Linked DNA regions of Lentimicrobium sp. L6. The protein of the gene in region 2 interacts with the protein of the main gene of each other region in a pairwise test. Links are inferred from orthologs where the notes say so. Each region holds a gene or a part of one and is shown on either strand. Other genes may lie near its edges.

What was found. The genes of interacting proteins can lie anywhere in the genome.
Region 1: the proteins of HNS38_RS08485 (region 2) and rlmB interact in binary tests that used the Escherichia coli proteins (3 or more experiments, as listed by UniProt). The link is inferred for Lentimicrobium sp. L6 from one-to-one orthologs.

What each region holds. Positions count from the first base shown.
Region 1 is NZ_JABKCA010000012.1:63,198-70,194, reverse strand. The notes cover bases 3,459-6,393. They hold rlmB (23S rRNA (guanosine(2251)-2'-O)-methyltransferase RlmB), read right to left. Parts: upstream 5,340-6,393; coding sequence 4,578-5,339; downstream 3,459-4,577. Other genes in these bases: mnmH (tRNA 2-selenouridine(34) synthase MnmH), read right to left, coding at 5,395-6,393; HNS38_RS04680 (amino acid permease), read right to left, coding at 3,459-4,136. In the rest of the region: more of HNS38_RS04680, read right to left, coding at 1-3,458; more of mnmH, read right to left, coding at 6,394-6,426; rfaD (ADP-glyceromanno-heptose 6-epimerase), read left to right, coding at 6,643-6,997. UniProt on the Escherichia coli protein: Specifically methylates the ribose of guanosine 2251 in 23S rRNA.
Region 2 is NZ_JABKCA010000027.1:30,058-38,689, reverse strand. What follows is about bases 5,636-8,632. They hold HNS38_RS08485 (NAD(P)H-hydrate dehydratase), read left to right. Parts: upstream 5,636-6,375; coding sequence 6,376-7,890; downstream 7,891-8,632. Other genes in these bases: HNS38_RS08480 (folylpolyglutamate synthase/dihydrofolate synthase family protein), read left to right, coding at 7,890-8,632; HNS38_RS08490 (class I SAM-dependent methyltransferase), read left to right, coding at 5,645-6,379. Also shown: HNS38_RS08510 (valine--tRNA ligase), read right to left, coding at 1-1,738; HNS38_RS08505 (hypothetical protein), read left to right, coding at 1,988-2,617; HNS38_RS08500 (hypothetical protein), read left to right, coding at 2,677-3,285; HNS38_RS08495 (response regulator), read left to right, coding at 3,542-5,389. UniProt on the Escherichia coli protein: Bifunctional enzyme that catalyzes the epimerization of the S- and R-forms of NAD(P)HX and the dehydration of the S-form of NAD(P)HX at the expense of ADP, which is converted to AMP.

The DNA.
Region 1 (6,997 bases), on a different replicon or contig from region 2:
AAAGCCAATAAGGTTTCCACTCTGGTTTCTTGTTCTAATAAAGATTTACTCAGCTTTTGAGCCAATAGTAATCCAGAGCTCTGATTATACCAGAGTTTATTCAGCTGATTAGTAAGCGTAATATGGACTGATTTATACCTTTTTGTAACCTGACCAAACCAACGTTTTGTGGTTTCCGTTTTGATATAATTCTTTAAGTCTTGTATACTTCTAATAAATGGATAAAGCTCTAGGTTTGCTTTTAAACCACCACTTTTTTTAAGCAGAACGCTTTTTAAATATTCTTGTTTCTCAGCAATATTGAGTAATAAACCATTCGCCTTTTCAAAAGCCAAACTCAATTGCTCATCAAATTCTAAACTACTATTGATTACCTTTTTAAATTCCTCCGAATTCTTTTCTTTATCACTAGAAGGTATTAAAACCATCTGCTGCATTTCGGCAAATTGAGAATTTATGGCATTCAATTCCTGACCTAGGTTGATCAGTAACTCTCTCACTTCCATCATTTCCTTCTCCACCATATAGTCAAGGGTTCTTTTGATGGATACTTCTATTTCCTGATATACATGAATTTCTGAATCCTGCTCAGCATGATCATAAGTGTCAGCATAAATACTTAATAAGTCTGGGAAATCATTAATGGAAGATTTGATCTTCTTCAAACTACTATTATACTGATCAATAAAGCTCTGTTGCAATTGTATATCTAGATTAGAACTAGAGCTTTTTAATCTGGTATTGATAAATGATTTTTGCTCTTCAATATCTTTACCTTGAGCCACTTTTAAGACTTCAATAAATACTCTTAAAGGATGTGAAATTGATTCATCTATGCTCTTACTTAATCTCTCATTCAAATCGTTCAGTACATTCTGAGAGCTAAATCTAAATCTCAACAAATAAGAATTCAACTGATTGAGATTATCCATTAAATTCTGATTATTTCTCCAAATATTAATACTAGAGACAAAAGACTTTTTGGATTTCTTAGCTATAATATATTGATCAGAATTATAATCGATATAGGAATTACTCAGTGGATGGTTCAGTTTAAAGATAAAGTCTTCCAAACTTTCGCTAAAACCAATTTTAAAACCCTTAGAAACAGCTTCCATATCAGTCTTTCTCACATCAATGAGTTGCTTCATCAATAAAGAAATCTGTTCTTTCTGTTTTAATAATTCTTCTTCACTTGGAATGCTATCTAGAGCCAAATCCATCGTATTTTCAAATATTCCTGAAATATTTTGCAAAGTTTTAAAAACCTCATTCTCAAAACGGAAAGAATCGCGATTCAAGTGGTTCACTGTATTTTCTAAACTTTTATAAACCGATTTTGGGAAAATCATCAGCATCTGTTCTCTAAAGTGAACATAATACGATATAGAAGAACTTAAACGAAATATAGGAGAAAACCACGCTGCTTTTCTTCGCATTCTTGCATTTACTTTTTCTGCTTCCTTTAATTGTTCTCGAGTGATATGAGTTTTAATTCGGTAAGGATAATTAGAAATACTTTTGCCAAAACGATTTAAGGTTTCCATCACCAACTCGAATTTTTCATCGAGGAGTTTATCTAATGTTTGTGAAACTGATTTTTCTGCATATTGCAATTGCCCGCGCATAAAAATACCATGCTGTACCTCTATGGTCTTTCTAAAAGCTGTTACTCTATTGCTACTCGCCCTACTGATTAAATTATCATAACTTTTTTCTCCAGAACTAAGGATATATTCTAACCATTTAATCTGATTATCAAGCAATGGCATCATCATTTCACTCATAAAGGCAGCATAAACATGCTCTATATCTATGGCTAATTTATTCAATGCTGGTTTGAATTTTTCCTCTTGAATAATATCTAAAAGTGCGGTCAATGGTTTTTGTTCACTCATTTTTTTGGTGAGCGATTTATCAAATACAGGAAGTGGTTTTAACTCCCCTAAACTCAAACTTTTAAATTCAGAACTTGCATTAATAATAGCAACTGTTCCGATATTACGACACAAAATGTTTATTTTTTCTACAAACTTAGCTTCTTCCCCCTTAATAATTGGAGTAAAACCAAGGAAAGTAAGATCGGTATCTACTGATTCTACCTGAATAATATCGTAGAAACTACGTTGTTCTATCTCATTATTAATAATCATTAAGTCCGCACTAATACGAAGATTATCTAGCACATGCTGCGCATTCTCATGAATAGAATTAGAAACATCATTATTCTGATTTACAATGAGTAATCTAATTTTTGCATTGGCCCAATCTTCACTTAGGGTGATAAATTTCGCAAGCGACAGTGCGAGATTTCCATTATGCCCTCCTCCACGCCACCAAATATCTATACTTTGTTGTTTTCCCCATCCCCTTTTCTTATCATAATCCAATAAAACTACATTCATATCTAATGATGAAAGTCGAGAAACCAATCGTGAAAAATCAAGAGGATCGTTACTTTCACGCGCCCAGCCCATCATAACAGTATTGGGTTCCACACCAGAGAATCCATAGGTTTGGGCTATCATTTCTATACCTTCATAAATATTACTCACCGACTGTCGACGAGTAAAAACGCCAGTATATTGCTCCTCAATTTCAGAAGATATTTTTTGCTTTGATTTGGAAAATAGGAATTCAGAATCTTGACTCAGGTGCAAATCGAAGTTGGACAAAAACCCTTGTTTCCCCACCATATTCACTCCCATTTCTAATAAATGTGGGCGCGCATTTCCTCCACCACTAAATAGGATAATATTGGGTTGCCAATTGGATTCTTTTAATGGTTTCTGATTGATTCTGTGTAAACTTGTTCTGATGATACTCGTCCAAACACTCTGCCAAACATCAGTCATATTTCCTTGCACTTCTCTCCTCTTCAGGAAGAAATAAATACCAAACATAATACCAAAGGCCACTAACATCCCTAGCATATCGAGGTTGATCATCACAAACATACTGGCTACAAAGCCTATCACACCAATCCAAATAGAAATTTTTAGGCTGGGTCTAAAGTCACTATTCGACCACCTTTCGAGCACATAAGCCAAATTGATAAAACCATATGCTGCTATATAAAACATGGAAACAATTCCAGCAATAACATCTAACTCTCCAATTAAGATTCCTAATTCTGCTAAAATGAAAGTAGCGATTAAAGCTCTACGAGGTTCATTATTTTTCCCCACTCCTTGACCAAAAAATGAAGGAGTCACTTTATCTTGAGACATGGCTTGTAAAATTCTAGGGCCTCCTAAAATACCACCTAATGCAGATGATAATGTTGCGCCCCAAATACCTGCAATCACGAAAGGTGAAAACCATGCTATCTTTAATAAGAAATTGGTATCTGTTAATAATAGTTCTCTATCTACAAAAAAGGCGAATAATAGAGCTAAACCAATATAAACTACTAATCCTAAACCAATGGCATATAGCGTTCCTTTAGGAATGGAATCTTTGGGTGATTTCAAATCTCCCGACATGGCTACACCAGCGGTAAAACCAGTTACAGCAGGAAAGAAGATTGCAAATAGGACAATTAAATCAGGAGAATTTGAACTCGCTGTTAGAGCTGGTTCTGCGGCTTGATATTCTCCACCAGTTAATGCACCGATAATAATAGAAACAATAGAAAGTGCAATGGCACCAAGAATAAAAAACTGCGTTTTAATGGCAATTGAAGTACTGATATAAGCTATCAACACCAAAAGAATGATGACCACAGTACCTATTAACCTAATATCATTGACTTCCCCAGTCATTGCTAGGAAATCGCTAATGACTTCTATGCTCAGGAAGTTCTCTACAAAACCTACAATATATAAGGAAATACTCAGGGCAGTACCTAAAAAGATAGTCACTCCAATACTCCCCCCCATGGGTAATCCCAAACTTCGGGATAACATATAATAGATTCCTCCGGTTTTTATTTTTTTATCAGTAGCAATGGAGGAAAGACTAAGCCCAGTTGATATAGAAATAACATGGGCAATTACAATGAGACCGATCACGGCATATAATCCTGCTTCGCCTACGATATAACCTAAACGAAGGTACATGATTACACCTAAAATCGTTAAAATAGAAGGCGTAAAAACGCCACCAAAAGTGCCAAACTTCTTAGCTTGAGCCATAAATATTAAGATTTATTGTATAGAATGTTAATAGGATACGAAAATACGACTTTATTGTTACGTTCTTGGATTTAATAGCTTCTTGAATAATAATGGTCTAAGTAAAGATTGGAGGTCCTGCTTTACATCCTGGTTATCAGCATGTTTGACTCACAGGTAATTATTTAGTAACCCATAAGGTTAAATTTTGAATTTTATATTGTTCGTCTCTTCAATTAAGAACAAAATACAATGGTAAATTTGCTGTTTGTAGATCTTCTTGTTTAAAAACACTAAACAAAAAATAGCATTTAGAAAAACCAGATAAGACTTTTAAGGGACATATAAAAAATATTGAGCTTATGAAACTTCAAAATTGGCATATAAGAAAATTTATATCCAAGTATGGTTTTACAATCTCTATATTGTACGATATCAAATAAGTTAACTTACAATAATGAATTAATCTGGGGCGTTCAAACGTTGCTTGGTGACTTCAAACATGGTGATTCCACCTGCAACAGATACATTAAGAGAGGCGATTTGACCAACCATAGGTATCTTTATAAAACCATCTAAGTATTTCATATAGGCTTCTGAAATTCCATTTTCTTCACTTCCTAGCATGAGTGCGACTGGGCCTGTAAAATCAACATCATAATAATACTCTGTAGCTTTCTCTGAAATTCCGTAGATTTTAATTCCACTATTTTTCAAAAACTCTAATGTAGTCTTTAAGTTATCCTCACGACAAACTTGAATCTTATGCAATGCCCCTGCTGATGTTTTAATGGCATCTTCATTAACAGTGGCTGCTCCTCTAGAAGGAATGATGATTGCATCTACTCCACTACATTCAGCTGTTCTAGCTATAGCTCCAAAGTTTCTTACATCGGTAATTCTATCCAATACTAAAAGAAATGGGTTTTTCCCATCCTCATAAAGCATAGGTATTAGGTTTTCAATATTCTGATAAGTGATTGGTGAAAGATATGCGATAACACCCTGATGGTTTTTTCTTGTTATGCGATCTAAACCCTGCTGTGGAACACTATTAAAAGGGATATGGTGATACTTTATTAACTGAAAGAAGTCATGATACAAGCCTCCTCTTAATCCATTCTGAATCAACAATTTCTCTATTTCTTTCCCACTTTCAATGGCTTCCATAATGGCTCTAATGCCAAATACCATCTGATTTTTATCTTCACTTTTTCTCATCATATTCTTATCATTGAATTTGCAAAGGTAGGGATTTGTTGAAAGTATTAAGCGTATTTTATTCTTCTTCTTTTCGAAGTATTTCTAATAATAGTTTTGCTGTGGCAGCGGGCTCATCTTTTTCGATAGGAATATTCAGAACGCTATTGTCGTCTCTTTTGGCAATACCAAAACCATAAGCTTTATCATAGTATTGAAGACTTATATCTGCAACGGTCATAAAATCCCCTGACTCTAGGGCATCCAAAGCTTGTTGCGCTCGCAAACCACCTAACTTTCTGGCTATTCTCTCCAAAGCATTTTTCAAAGCCACATTATCACCATTGGCATATTCTTTCACCAAGCGCTCCTCTCTCACTTTCTTTGGAATAACGACCTGATAAACTTTAGCTTCTCTCATTCTTTTGAACAATGCAAAAGGAATACCGCATTGTCCCATGGTAATACTTTCATCTTCCAGCCAAACAGGTTTGGTAGTATCTAGTTTTAGCCACTCTTTAGCTAAGTTATTCTCAAACTGCTCATTTGTAGGCTGTTCCGATTCACCAATAGAGCCAAATGCTGAACCTTTATGATGGGCTATTCCTTCTAAGTCTACAAATTGCTCTCCAAGATTTTCCAGTTCTTTCAGGATATCTGTTTTACCACTTCCGGTGTATCCTCCGAGTATTCTAATAGAAATATCATTGCCTAATTGTTCTCGAATATAGGCTCGATAACCTTTGTAGCCCCTTGCTAAAATAAAAACCTTTAATCCTATCAATTCAAAAAGCCAAGCCATATTTTGGGAGCGCATCCCTCCTCTCCAACAATGCACCAACAGCTGATTGTTTTTAGCCAACTTTCTGGCTTGCTTGGAGAAGTCAGCGAGTTTTGGACCCACATATTCCAATCCTAACTGAATAGCGAAATCTTTACCGGCTTGCTTATACCTAGTACCTACTTTAGCTCTTTCTTCATTATTAAAAATAGGAATATTCAAAGCTCCTGGAATCCTACCTATATCATACTCTCCAGGAGATCTCACATCTATAATGGGAATAGTTTCTGAAAGCTCTAGAAATTCTTTTGGGCTAATGATATTGAGCATATATTGATTTTACTTCCTGTTTATCGCATCAAACAAATAGAAATTATTTATTCAAGCTATTCATTTGCAAAACTACTCATTATTAATTCTTGAGCCATTACTGAAGATAATATTTCTATGAATCCACAAAAAAAACACCACGATATTCAAGATTACTACCCATATATAATTTGCATTGTGGCTAATTGGTCTATCTTTGCCAAAATTTTTCAAAGTATGATAGTTGTAACAGGTGCCGCAGGCTTTATTGGTAGTGCTCTTACAGGAGGTTTAAATAAAGCTGGGTTTGAGGAGCTTATATTAGTAGATGATTTTTCACGGGAAGAAAAAAAGAATAATCTAATAGGTAAAAAGTACATTGACAAGGTTGAAAGAGAGTACCTCAGCGATTTTCTGAGAAATTATTCCGATGAAATTGATTTCATTATTCATATTGGTGCCCGTACCGACACTGCTGAGTTTAATAAAGATATTTTTGATGAACTCAACCTAAACTATACCAAAATGGTTTGGGAATTTTGTGCTAAGAATGACATTCCTTTAATATACGCTTCCTCAGCTGCCACTTATG
Region 2 (8,632 bases):
CTTGCTCACAAAGCGACTCGTCAAATGGTAAGTCGTTACCCGCTGGAGAGGTGAGTAGCATTCCAACTCTTACACCATCAGCTCCATATTCTTCCATTAATTTAATAGGGTCGGGGCTGTTTCCTAAAGATTTACTCATCTTACGACCCAGCTTATCTCTTACAATACCCGTGAAATATACATTCTTGAATGGAATTTCTTGTTTATACTCCAATCCACTCATGATCATTCTAGCTACCCAGAAGAATAAAATCTCTGGTGCGGTAACCAAATCGTTGGTTGGATAATAATATTGTATGTCTTTATTGTCAGGGTTTCTGATTCCATCAAAAACAGAGATGGGCCATAACCAGCTAGAGAACCAAGTGTCTAAAACATCCTCGTCTTGCTTTACATCATCAATAGTAATATCTGCTAATTCTGGATATTTAGCTTTTGCTTTTTCAAGAGCCTCCTCCGCAGATTTTGCTACGACTTCTTCTTTGTTTGGAAGATAATAAACCGGAATTTGCTGTCCCCACCACAGTTGACGAGAAATATTCCAATCTTTTACATTCTCCATCCAGTGGCGATAAGTATTCTTAACGTTGGCTGGATAAAATTGTACGGTGTCGTTCATCACAATATCAAGAGCAGGCTTGGCCATTTCTTTCATGCTCATAAACCACTGTAATGATAATTTTGGTTCGATAACAGCATTGGTTCTTTCAGAGAATCCTACCTTATTGGTATAATCTTCTTCTTTCACCATGAAGCCTTTTTCTTGGAGCTCTTTGCTGATTTTCTTTCTCACTTCAAAACGATCTTCGCCAATATATAATTCAGCTGCTTCGTTTAAAGTTCCATTATCATTAAATATATTGATGGTATCTAATTTATGCTTGATACCTAAAGTATAATCATTGATGTCGTGTGCAGGAGTAATTTTTAAACAACCGGTTCCAAATTCTCTATCCACATATTCATCTTGAATAACAGGAATAGCTCTATTAATTAAAGGAACAATTACTTTCTTTCCTCTTAAGTGAACAAAACGCTCATCCTCGGGGTGAATACAAACTGCAGTATCTCCTAATATAGTTTCAGGACGAGTAGTCGCAATAGTTACCCATTCATCTTCGCCTTCTACTTGATATTTGATATAATATAGTTTGGATTGAACTTCTTTATGAATCACTTCTTCATCAGAAAGAGCAGTAAGTGCTGATGGATCCCAATTCACCATTCTCACACCTCTGTAGATAAGTCCTTTATCGTAAAGGTCGATAAATACATCGATTACAGATTCATATAAATCCTCATCCATGGTGAATTTAGTTCTTTCCCAATCGCAACTAGCGCCTAGTTTCTTTAATTGTTCAAGAATGATTCCGCCATGTTTTTCTTTCCATTCCCAAGCATGCTCCAAAAACTCATCTCTACTGAGGTCATTTTTCGCGATTCCTTTTTCTTTCAAATGGTTGACCACTTTGGCTTCTGTAGCTATAGATGCATGATCGGTTCCAGGAACCCAACAGGCGTTTTTACCTTGCATTCTGGCTCTTCTAACCAAAACATCTTGAATAGTATTATTGAGCATATGACCCATATGCAATACACCAGTAACATTAGGAGGAGGGATTACTATTGTAAAAGCTTCTCTATCGTCTGGTTCTGAGTGGAAGTAGTTTTGCTCCAGCCACCATTTATACCATTTGTTCTCAACCTCTTGGGGTTGATATCTTGAAGGAATGTCCATATCGTAATATTTAAGGGCGCAAAAATAGTAATTTTTTCGGCTGAAAAATAGGCTTATTTTTGGTCGAAGTGTAGCTTTTTTAAACCCTTTGCGTCTGATAGAAAGATGAATTGATTTTTTAATGAAATATTTGCAAGAAGAGTTTAAAAAAATGAGTGGTGGATGATCATTTTTTTTATTGGGAATTTTTTAAAAAATGCAACCCTAAATAAAACTTCTTGTTCTTGTTTTTAAACAAACTCTTAAGAAATGAAAATAACCAAACAATATTTAATTCTAGTATTCTTATCATTAACCATGGGATGGAGCCTTCATGCGCAAGATGTAGATGTATTCAAATCCAAAGACATGGTATTTTATGGTTTAGATTTTACTCAAGCTCGTTTTACTGGTGGTTCTGGACTTACTAGCCCAGCCAGTATGCAAGATAAATATATGCCAGCATTAAATGAATTGATGATGGATGAACGAAAGCGCTATGATGTGGCAAAAAGCTATAAAAAGAAAAATGTGGAGTATAATTTTTATAGAGCAGATGATCTAAATGCAGCCTTTGATGTTTATGAGCATTATATGAATGGCAAAGTAGAAAGCTTGAGTGAGGAGCAGATTCAATCGGTTGTCCAAAATTATAATGATGAGAAACATAGTGGCCTTGGTTTAGTATATATTATAGATGAGGTTAGCCATGGAAATAATCTGATAAGCATACAAATAGTCTTCTTCGATATTGATACTCAAGAGGTGCTATTGGTAAAACGAGCTAGAGGAGGAATGAAAGGTTTCAGCATCAGGAATTATTATGCTGGTGGAATACGACAAATCATTAAAGAGTCTCAAGAGTTTTATGAGAAATGGGAAAAGCAGGCTGAAAACTAAAACTATTGTTAAGCAATTTTGATTTTGTAAATTTTCTTAAATTGCAGAAAATTACTCTAATGAAAAAGTTACTCATCGTATTATTACTTGCATCAAGTTTATTTAGCTATTCTCAATCAGTTTCTGATGTTTTTGAATATAAAGCTGTCACCTTTTTTGGATTAGATTTCACTCATGCTAAATGTGTAGGTATAGGAGAATTTCCGGGAGGCGCTGAGATGGTGAATTATTATTATCCAACATGGAATAAAATGTTTTCTGAAGGAAAGAAAAATATTCCCATTGGCGCTCCATACAAAAAAAAGAGGGTGGAATATGATACCGCAGTTTATGAATTGAACCGAATGATCCCATTTGATGAGATAATCCAGGCTGAAAATTTTATTTTCAAGAAGTCCCAAATTGAAGGTTTTATTGAGAAATATTCAAGTTCAGAAAAAGCCGGTTTAGGTTTGGTCTATATGGTAGAATCTTTAAATGCTATTAATGAATATGCATCTATTTGGGTAGTTTTCTTTGATATTGGAACGGGTAAAGTATTGATAAGTGAGCCTACAAGAGCAGAAGGAAAAGGCAGGAAATTTGAAGATTATTGGACATCAGCCATCATCAGAATCTATGATACTAGCCGCGATGATTATAAAACTTGGATGAAATTTTATAATTAATGATAGAATGGTAGTATAGACCCAACCTTAGAAGGTTGTTCAATCGCTTTGACTCCCAGTCCCCAGGTCTCCCAATTTAGACTTTTTCTGGCTTTCTCAATCGCTTTTTATTTTCTATTTTCTTTTTTGGAATTAATTGATTATATTTGGATTAACACTAACAACTATTTAGAATAGAGCAATTTTGATTGTCAAAGAGCTTTATAGAATAGGGTTGGTAAAAACCATTTAATGAACAATTCTGAAAAATAATATTATGAGTATAAATGTACAGCGCCTTGAAACCAAAATTAAGCCAGATCCAAAAAGAGTGATCACTAAATTTTCATTTCCTAAATCAAAAGAGAGAGCAAAAATACTAATCAAGCGTGTATTGGGTTTGAATGAAAATGAAGCTAGTATCACACTTCAGCAAACACTTCGCTTGTTTTCCAATCGGCATATAAATATCTCAAATATTTTTAAAGCTAATTATAATCACATTTTGCCTTTGATAGAGGAGCTGGGGATTTCTAATGATGCTTTACCTGAATCCAAGCAGCTGTTGATTGGAGCTTATTTCACCAAAGAACAGTCTATTGAATCAAAATCTATTTGTAACCCTAGTATGGTGGAAGCTCCTGATCAAACCGACTTACTTAGAGGTCAGAAAAGAGTTGTCATTAGCCTAAGAGGCGTTGGTGAAGATGGTATCAGCAATTTGATATTTAGAGAAGGAATATTAAATAAAGATGGCAGTTTAGAATTGGAGGAAATGGGAAGGGTTGTAGCTTTGCCAGAGAGAATTAGCAGTAAAACCTATGAGAAAAAACACTTCCTAGATTCCGTAAAAAAATCTGAGGCTTTTTCAGACCATGAAAATTATATAGAGGCTATTCTTCCCAAAGAGTTTGATTATAATCACCTGACTCAAATTATTGATGATGTTAAATTAGAATCTAGAGATAGTGACGAGCGTTTGCAGGCTTTGGATTTTCTTTTTTCATTAGCAGAAATAAACTATGAAACCACATTTTCATTAGATACTACTTTGTCCGAAAGAGTTTTGTTTCCCAATACGGCTTCGGAATCACAAGGTATAGAGGATGCTAGATTTGTAAAATACACTAATAATGCTGGAGTTGTCAGTTATATAGCCACTTATAATGCCAATGATGGGGAAGAGGTTTTGCCACATATGATTGAAACCTATGATTTCTACCATTTTACCATGATGCCCTTGCACGGAATCGGTGCCCATCAGAAAGGAATGGCATTATTCCCTAGAAAGATAAAAGGTGATTATGTCATGATTAGTCGCTTAGATGGTATTAATAATTATATCCTTTTCTCCGATGATATCAATAAATGGGAGGAGTCACACTTACTTCACGAGCCTAAATTCGCATGGGAAAGTAATCAGGTAGGAAATGTTGGCTCGCCCATAGAAACAGAAAAAGGATGGTTGTTATTAACATATGGAGTAGGAGTGATGCGTCAATATGTAATTGGTGCTGTGTTATTGGATCTCGAAAACCCACGAAAAGTGATTGCTCGTCTAAAGGAGCCATTATTAAAAGCAAATTCAGTGGAGCGAGAAGGTGGAGTGCCCAATGTTGTTTACAGTTGCGGAGCCATGGTAAACGATGATAAATTGATTATTCCTTATGGTGTTTCAGATACTTCTTCTGCTTTCGCTTATGTTTATCTTCAAGATATTTGGGATTTAATGATTCCTGAACATGGAGTCGATTATGATAGTCAATCGGCACATATTTTATTGGTGGAGGATGATAAGATAAATCAGAAAGTAGTAACTGCTGTTTTAGAAACGAAAAACATTCGGGTGACGGTAGCTTCTGATGGGGTAAACGCTCTGATGGAATTGGCTCAAGGAAACATAGATGTGGTATTGTCTGATATTAATATGCCTAATTTTGATGGCTTCCAGTTATTAAAATACATGACGGAGAAAAAAATAGATGTTCCTGTAATATTCTTGACAGGATTGCAAGATGCTTCTCTTGAACTTAAGAGTTTACAAATGGGTGCAGTAGATTATATTAGAAAACCTGTGGATAGAGAATTATTGCTACTGAAGCTGGAAAAGATTATTGGGTTTTAGTGGATTGATTTTGATTAATCAGCTCTTCATTATGAAGGGCTTTTTTTATCTTAAATTTTTCTGAACTTAAACTCATATTCTATTAATTTTGCAACTTAATTAAAGTCTGTCCATAAAGTCGAGTGTTTGAACTATAAAGTTTAGATTCGAGGCGTGTGAAAAATTCAAACCGCAGAATACTAGTGTATTTGAGGATTTGGATTTTGAGCAACAACGACGAAGATGGACTTTATAGACGAACACTAATTAACGATTATGGGAAAGATAGTGAAAGCAGTTGACGATATCATGGGTCAGGCATTAATGGAGGAGCACCTTCATAAAAATAATGTGCCATTAATAGTGAGAACCAGCGTTAGCGATGATGAAGAATATGAAACAGCATACTTTTTTAGGAATTTTGATGAAATGCCTGAGTTGGAGCAAAAAGCCATTCAACTATCCAAAGGAAAAGTTTTAGATGTGGGTGCTGGAACAGGTATACATGCTTTGGCGCTACAGAAACTGGGTTTTGAATGTCATGCCATTGATATCAGTGAGTTGAGTGTTCAGATCATGGAGGAAAGAGGTGTGAAACATGCTCTTTGTCAAGATTTCTTTGAACTCAAAGACCATAAATACGATACTATTTTATTATTAATGAACGGAATTGGGTTGGTCGAAAACTTTGATGGCTTTAAAGAATTCTTTTCTCAGTGCAAGAATCTACTCAATGAGGGCGGACAAATTTTATTTGATTCCTCCGATTTAATTTATCTTTTTGAAGAAGAGGATGGTTCTTTTATGATAGATCTTAACGACCATTATTATGGAGAAGTAGAATTTCAAGTGGAATATCAAGGAATCCCATCCAAGCCTTTTCCGTGGCTTTTTATCGACTTCGATAATTTGCAGAATTTAGCTGAACGCCATGGATTTCAGGCTGAATTATTGCAAAGAGGCGCACACTACGATTATTTGGCTCGTATCACTTTAAATTTAGATTTATGATTCAAAAAATATTTTCAATAGAACAAATCAGGATGGTTGATCAATACACGATTGAACATGAGCCTGTTGCTTCTATTGATTTAATGGAAAGAGCGGCTAAAGAATGTGTGCTCTGGTTAAAGCAAAAAGCACAAATAAATCAAGAGTTTGCCATTTTCTGTGGGCCAGGAAATAATGGAGGAGATGGATTGGTCATTGCCCGGTTATTAGCTGAGGATGGCTACGGAGTAAAAGTTTTTGTGCTGAATTTAAACGATCGTTTTTCTGATGATTTCTCTATTAATTATGAGCGATTAAAGTCTATTGAGTATATTCAGTTATTCGAGTGGAAGGAGATGCCAAATGAGTTTCCTGAGTTTTCTGCTGATACAATTATTATAGATGCTGTTTTCGGAAGTGGTCTTTCAAAACCTTTAAAAGGCTTTTCAGCTCAAGTCATCAAGAAACTCAATGAATGCCATCATATAAAAGTGGCAATAGATATCCCAAGTGGATTGTTTGCCGATAAAGCTATGGAAAGCCTAAAAGACATGGTCTTCTTTGCGGATTATACATTGAGCTTTCAGTTTCCCAAGTTGAGCTTTCTATTACCAGAAAATGAATTATATGTAGGGCAATGGAATCTATTAGATATTGGTTTGTTTCCAGATTATATTTATCAAACTCAAACGCCTTATTATTATCTTAATGCTGAGTTTGTAACTACGCTTCTAAAAGCAAGAGCCAAATTTAGTCATAAAGGCAGTTTTGGACATTTGTTAATGATTGCCGGGGACCATACAAAAATGGGTGCTGCCATTTTAAGCTCAAAAGCGGCTCTGAGATCTGGAGCGGGATTGGTCACATTACATCATCCCAAAGCATCGGGTCTTTCCCAAAATATGATGCCAGAGTTGATGTCTAGTCCCGATGATAGTGCGGAAGCATTTACTAGCCTACCAGATTTGGCAAAGTATTCAAATATTGCTATTGGCCCAGGATTAGGGACTCGTCAACAAACCGCCAAGGCATTAAAGATGCTCTTGCAGCAAGTGCAGAATCCCATGGTTTTTGATGCCGACGCCATCAATATTTTATCTGATAACAAGACTTGGCTTAGCTTTATTCCAGCTCAATCTGTTTTGACTCCTCATATAAAGGAATTCGACCGCTTATTAGGGAATTCCAAGCATAGTTTTGAGCGCATGGAAAAAGCAAAAGCTTTTAGCAAAAAATATAGTGTATACTTGATATTAAAAGGGGCGCACACCATGGTTTTTACACCCACTTCTAATGTTTATTTCAATTCTACTGGAAATCCAGGAATGGCAACTGGTGGTTCTGGAGATGTTTTAACAGGTATGATTGCAGCGCTGATGGCACAGAAATATTCTTCCTTAGAAGCTAGCTTATTAGCTGTATTCCTTCATGGTTTAGCAGGGGATTTGGCTGCTGAGAAATTAGGTTTTGAGAGTTTGATCGCCAGCGATATTATAGAACATTTAGGCCAAGCATTTAAATTATTATACTAATGAATTACAAAGAATGTTTAAAATGGATGTATGCACAATTGCCCATTTTTCAAAGAATGGGAAAAGCAGCTTACAAAGCCAACCTCGACAATACCTATGCTATTATGGAGGTGTTGGATAATCCTCAGAATAAATTCAAATCTATTCATATTGCCGGAACCAATGGAAAAGGGTCTACCTCCCATTTAATCGCTTCAGTTTTTCAAGAAGCGGGTTATAAGACTGGATTATATACTTCACCGCATCTTAAAGACTTTAGAGAAAGAATTCGAATCAATGGTGAAATGATTCCAGAAGCTAAAGTGCTAGATTTCATTGAGGGAAGGCAAAAGAAGTTTGAAGAAATTCAGCCTAGCTTTTTCGAAATGACAGTGGGAATGGCTTTTAAATACTTTGCTGATCAAAAAGTAGATATTGCTATTTTGGAAACTGGAATGGGAGGAAGGCTTGATAGTACTAATATTGTAAATCCTGAACTTTCTGTGATTACAAATATTGCGCTAGACCATACTCAGTTTTTAGGAGATACTATTGGGAAAATTGCTGGTGAAAAAGCAGGAATCATCAAAAAAGAAGTTCCACTTATTATTGGAGAGTTTCATCCAGAAACTTTTAATGTATTTCAAGAAAGAGCGAATGAACTTTCTGCTCCAATGATTTTAGCAGATGAGGTTTATCAAATAGAAAAGTCAGCAGATCAATATAGCATCCTCAAAAATAATCAAATGGTATTAGGTAGTTT